DNA from 2 places in the Aeromonas sp. TS_SC_11 genome. Region 1 is predicted to be linked to the other one. Evidence: predicted binding sites of a transcription regulator. Region 1 holds the regulator's gene; the other holds the start of a gene.

Region 1 (3,085 bases):
CGCCAAAGCCATGGCGGCGACCTTCATCGAGCGCGGTTACAAGATCGTCTCCGGCGGTACCGACAACCATCTCATGCTGGTTGACCTGATCGGCCGTGAGCTGACCGGTAAAGAAGCCGATGCCGCTCTTGGCAAAGCCAACATCACAGTCAACAAGAACTCGGTGCCGAACGACCCGCGTTCCCCGTTCGTCACCTCAGGTGTGCGGATCGGTACCCCGGCCATCACCCGCCGCGGTTTCAAGGAAGCAGAGTCCATCCATCTGACCAACTGGATCTGTGACGTGCTGGACAACCATGACAACGACGAAGTGCTGGCCAACACCCGCGAAAAGGTGCTGGATATCTGCCGTCGTTTCCCGGTTTATGCCTGATATACCAGCCATGCTGGTTTGAGACCAATGCCACCTGCGGGTGGCATTGTTTTTTCTGTTTCGGCCCCGCCATGGGCGCCGAGCTTGTGCAGCAGACATAGGAGGCATAATGCCAGCCCAGTCCGGTATCACAGATGACGATCTGATCGTGTCCATCCGTGCCCAGTACCATTTTCGCGATAGTCCGGAGGGGCTGCTGGCATGGGATGTACGGCGTCTGGTGCTGTTGAGCCAAGGTTTGCCGGTGCAAGCTGTGCCATTGGTGCAGATTGCCGAACTGGACACCGATCACTGGTACGGACACGGCGTGGCCAGACCCACGGTGCGCAGCATAGCCGAGCATTGTCAGTTGATTGCCAGTGCTTCTCTTGCCTATCCCATCATTCTGGATAGTGCAGGTCGGGTCATGGATGGCATGCACAGGGTGTGCAAGGCATTGATAGAGGGACACACTCACATTGATGCGGTGCAGTTTGCGCAAGATCCGGTACCCGACCACGCAGGTTGTGAGCCCGACGACTTGCCCTATGACGACTGATCTCAAGGTTGACAGAAGGGTTAAATATCGCCTTGCTGGCGGTATTTTTTTAGCTGGAGAAAGTGCGATGAAGAGAGTGCTGGAAATCCGCAGTTATCGGCTCAAGGCGGGGAGCCGCGCCGCGTTTCATGCGCTGGTGACCGAGCAGAGCATGCCACTGCACCGTAAATGGGGGATGGATGTGGTGAGCCACGGCCCCTCCCTGCATGATCCGGATGCCTATTTTCTGATGCGGGCATACGATGATCTTGCGCATCTGAGCGCTTCCCAGGCGGCATTGTATGCAACGGATGCCTGGCGAGAAGGCCCGAGAGACGCCATTGTTGCGCTGATCGAAGCGGATGCAAATACCGTCATCTGCTTGCCTGCAACGGCCATAGAGGGACTTCGCACCCCCTGAAGTGTTTAAGGAATATAGACGGTGACATATTGTTTTTCTGGGCTTTTACCGGTTTTGGATGGCCGTGCTACACTGGCCCGCCAAGATCCTGCCCCTGTGGGGCAGGTGCCCTGTTTGTTAACGCCGGAGGTCCGATGCATTGCCCTTTCTGTAGTGCGGTTGATACCAAGGTGATCGATTCCCGTCTGGTGGCAGAAGGCCATCAGGTACGCCGCCGTCGTGAGTGCCTGCTCTGTCACGAGCGCTTCACCACCTTCGAGATGGCCGAGCTGGTGATGCCCCGTGTCATCAAGTCCAACGGCTCCCGCGAGCCCTTCAATGAAGAGAAGCTGCGTGGTGGCATCCTGCGGGCGCTGGAGAAGCGACCCGTGAGCATGGAGGCCATCGAAAAGGGGGTCAACCACATCAAGTCCTGCCTGCGAGCCACCGGTGAGCGCGAAGTTGCCTCCCAGCTGGTGGGTAATCTGGTGATGGATGAGCTCAAGAGCCTGGACAAGGTCGCCTATATCCGTTTTGCCTCCGTCTATCGCAGCTTCGAGGACATCCGCGAGTTCGGCGAAGAGATCGCCAAGCTGGAGAAATAAGCTTCCCAATGTCCGGTTACGCTGCGCCAATCGAACCTGCAACGCCCATTTTCTCGCTTTGAACGGGAGCCCAGATGTTTAGTCAAGATGATTACCAATGGATGAATCGGGCCCTTGAACTGGCCCGCCGTGGCCGCTATACCACGGCCCCCAATCCCTGTGTCGGCGCCGTGCTGGTGAAAGCCGGCGTTGTGGTCGGCGAGGGATGGCACAAACGAGCCGGAGAACCCCATGCAGAGATCTATGCCCTGCATGAGGCCGGTGACGAAGCCCGTGGTGCGACCGCTTATGTGACCCTGGAGCCCTGCTCCCATCATGGTCGCACCCCCCCTTGCGCCGAGGCGCTGATCAAAGCCGGGGTGACCCGGGTGGTGGCGGCCATGGTCGACCCCAACCCCGAGGTGGGCGGGCGTGGTCTGCGGATGTTGTCGGAAGCGGGCATCAAGACCGATTTTGGCTTGCTGTCGAGTGAAGCCGAGGCGCTCAATCCGGGCTTCTTCAAGCGGATGCGTACCGCTTTTCCGCTGGTGACCGCCAAACTCGGTGCCAGCCTCGATGGCCGCACCGCCATGGCAAGCGGCGAGAGTCAGTGGATAACGGGCCCCCTGGCCCGTGCCGATGTGCAGAGGCTGCGTGCCGGTCACGACGCCGTGCTCTCCAGCGCCGAAACCGTGCTGGCCGATGGCGCCTCCCTGACGGTGCGTTGGGATGAGCTGCCCCCTTCTCTCAAGGCCACTTATGCCAAAGAGACGCTGCGCCAGCCTCTGCGGGTCATCGTCGATTCCCGGAACCGGCTGACCCCGGACTTGCCCCTGTTCCAGAGCACAGGCCCTGTCTTGCTGGCCCGTCACAAGGCGGCTGGCGACTGGCCTGAATGGGTGCAGCAACTGGAGCTGCCCCTGCTGGATGGCAAGCTGGATCTGGTCAGCCTCTTTATGCTGCTGGCCAAGCGGAACATCAATTCCGTGCTGGTGGAAGCCGGACCCAGGCTTTGCGGTGCCTTGCTGGACAAGGGGCTGGTGGATGAGCTGGTGCTTTATCAGGCGCCGAAACTGATGGGGGATGAGGGGCGTGGCCTGTTCCATCTGCCAGCGCTCACCCGTCTTTTCCAGGCGCCCAAGCTCTGCATCAAGGATGTGCGGCTGGTGGGACAGGATATCCGCATCACCGCCAGGATAGCCTGATTTTCC
Region 2 (3,085 bases), on a different replicon from region 1:
GGGGGGCTCACGTCACCGGCATCGACATGGGCAAGGAACCGCTCGGGGTCGCCCGCCTGCACGCCCTGGAACAAGGGGTGGAGCTCCAATACCAGCAGATGACGGCGGAGGAGCACGCCGACCAGGCCCCTGGCCAGTATGACGTGGTTACCTGCATGGAGATGCTGGAGCATGTGCCGGATCCGGCTTCGGTGCTGCGCGCCATCGCCACCCTGGTGCGCCCGGGCGGACGGGTGTTCGTCTCCACCATCAACCGCAATCCGAAAGCCTATCTGATGATGATCATCGGCGCCGAATACCTGATGAAGATGGTTCCCAAAGGGACCCACGATCACAAGAAGTTCATCACCCCCGCCGAGCTGTGTCGCATGGGTGAAGCAGCAGGCCTCTTGGTACGGGACATGAGCGGGGTGCACTACGCGCCGCTCTCCAACCAGTTCAAGCTTGGCAAAAACGTCGACGTCAACTACATGGTGGAGTTCATCCGCCCGGAGCATGGCTGATGATTGATAACAAGCCGGTACCGCTGCGCTGTGTGCTGTTTGACCTCGACGGCACCTTGCTCGATACGGCGCCGGACTTGGGCGCCGCCGTCAACCATGTGCTGGTGAGCGAAGGCTTTGCGCCGCTCTCTGACGCCATCATCCGTCAAACCACCTCCCACGGCGCGCTCGGGCTGCTCAAGGCCGGGCTTGGCGATGAGCTGCTCGAAGAGCTGGGGGCCACTCGCCTGCGCACCGCCCTGCTCGACTACTACGCGGCGAACCTCTGCGTCGGCACCCGCCCCTATGAGGGCATGGTGGCACTCATCGAATGGCTGGACGAACGTGCCCTGCCCTGGGGCATAGTCACCAACAAGCCGGGCTTTCTGACCGAGCCGCTGCTGGCGGCCTTGCCCGAGCTTGCCAGCTGCGGCGTGACTGTGAGTGCCGACACCCTGCCGGTGCGCAAGCCCGACCCTGCCCCCATGTACTTTGCCTGTGAACAGTTGGGGGTCGACGCCGCCCACTGCCTCTATGTGGGGGATCATGTGCGTGACATAGAGGCGGGCCGCAATGCGGGCATGCGCACCGCCGTCGCAGGTTGGGGTTATCTGAGCGAGGACGAGGATCCCGCAGACTGGGGCGCGGATCTGCACTTCGATACCGTGCAGGCCCTGCACCACTGGCTGCGTTACGAGCTGAGCTAATCCTGTTTGCCGCCAGACAGCCAGATTGATGGATAATAAAGGCAGCTTTATCGCCAGTCGGTGGCCAGATGAGCACGATTGGCGACCGTTGCAGGCACAAGGATGAGACCAGGGGAGGTCCGGATTGATCTCCCTTTTTTGCGGTTTGGCAACCGCCAACAGACTGGGACAGGACACCTTTTGACCCTTGCTGCACAAGGGATAACCAGACTGAATTTGCTAGTAAAAACACCCCGTTTTCGCAAGCAAAAAAAGTTATTTAAATTTTCCATGTTCGATCATCAGACTTGCATTTACCGGATCGGACGCATGAAAACCCACTCACTGTGAGCGTCCACTAACATGGGTCTCGACACCCACAATTTATCCACAGCTAATGCCTTATCCACAGATTGCAAAGCGAGGGCGACCTCACTATCTTGTAGCTCGAACTCAAAATAACACTATATCTTGTGATTCATCGCACAATACGCCCCCACCTCCCGCAGCCGTTCACGGCGCCGAGGCCAGCGCAGTGCGATGGTTTTTCGGGAATCAACTGAAGGTCATCAGCCAATGAACTTGTTTGTGACGAAGCGTAACGGCCACAAAGAACCCATCGATCTGGATAAAATTCACCGCGTGCTGGATTGGGCCGCCGAAGGGCTCGACAACGTGTCGGTCTCCCAGGTGGAACTCAAGTCCCACATCCAGTTCTATGACGGTATCCGTACCGCCGATATCCACGAAACCGTCATCAAGGCCACTGCTGACCTGATCTCCGAGCAAAGTCCGGACTACCAGTACATGGCTGCCCGTCTGGCCATCTTCCACCTGCGCAAGAAAGCCTACGGCCAGTTCGAGCCGCCCCACCTCTACCAGCACGTCGCCCGTCTGGTAGACATGGGCAAATATGACAAGCACCTGCTGACCGACTACACCCAGGCCGAATTCGAGGAGCTCAACGAGCACCTGGATCACTGGCGTGACATGAACTTCTCCTACGCCGCCGTCAAGCAGCTGGAAGGCAAGTACCTGGTGCAGAACCGCGTCACCGGCGAGATCTACGAGAGCCCGCAGTTCCTCTACATACTGGTAGCGGCCTGCCTCTTCTCCAAGTATCCGAAAGATACCCGTCTGAGCTACATTAAACGTTTCTACGATGCGGTGTCGACCTTCAAAATTTCGCTGCCGACCCCCATCATGAGCGGTGTGCGTACCCCGACCCGTCAGTTCAGCTCCTGCGTGCTGATCGAATGCGATGACAGCTTGGATTCCATCAATGCCACCGCCAGCGCCATCGTCCGTTATGTCTCCCAGCGCGCCGGCATCGGCATCAACGCTGGCCGCATCCGTGGTCTGGGCAGCCCCATCCGTGGCGGCGAAGCCTTCCACACCGGCTGCATCCCCTTCTACAAGTACTTCCAGACTGCGGTCAAATGCTGCTCTCAGGGCGGTGTACGCGGTGGTGCGGCCACCCTTTTCTACCCGCTGTGGCACACCGAAGTGGAGAGCCTGCTGGTACTGAAAAACAACCGCGGCGTGGAAGAGAACCGGGTCCGTCACATGGACTACGGCGTGCAGATCAACAAGCTGATGTACCAGCGCCTGATCAAGGGCGGTGACATTACCTTGTTCTCCCCGTCCGATGCTCCTGGCCTGTACGATGCGTTCTTTGCGGATCAGGACAAGTTCGAAGCGCTCTACATCAAGTACGAGCAGGACCCGGCCATTCGCAAGAAGACCATCAAGGCTGTCGATCTCTTCTCCCTGATGATGCAGGAGCGCGCAGGCACCGGTCGTATCTACATCCAGAACGTGGACCACTGCAACACCCACAGCCCGTTCGATCCAAGCGTGGCGCCAGTACGCCAGTCCAACCTCTGCCTCGAGATTGCACTGCCCACCAAGCCGCTC

What was found. The regulator NrdR, encoded in region 1, represses ribonucleotide reductase genes. The targets are predictions, from matches to a motif close to CACNNTATANNGTG.
Region 2: nrdA (class 1a ribonucleoside-diphosphate reductase subunit alpha) is a predicted target of NrdR. The motif match lies at 1,631-1,644, and genes of this name have one in related genera.

Annotation. Positions count from the first base shown of each region.
Region 1 covers NZ_JBWZZQ010000003.1:48,100-51,184, reverse strand. The annotation lists gene glyA (serine hydroxymethyltransferase) at 1-373, shown strand, start outside; gene AC1P02_RS22845 (ParB N-terminal domain-containing protein) at 483-911, shown strand; gene AC1P02_RS22840 (NIPSNAP family protein) at 979-1,311, shown strand; gene nrdR (transcriptional regulator NrdR) at 1,446-1,895, shown strand; gene ribD (bifunctional diaminohydroxyphosphoribosylaminopyrimidine deaminase/5-amino-6-(5-phosphoribosylamino)uracil reductase RibD) at 1,970-3,079, shown strand.
Region 2 covers NZ_CM170470.1:3,640,567-3,643,651, forward strand. The annotation lists gene ubiG (bifunctional 2-polyprenyl-6-hydroxyphenol methylase/3-demethylubiquinol 3-O-methyltransferase UbiG) at 1-503, shown strand, start outside; gene AC1P02_RS16935 (HAD family hydrolase) at 503-1,189, shown strand; gene nrdA (class 1a ribonucleoside-diphosphate reductase subunit alpha) at 1,745-3,085, shown strand, end outside.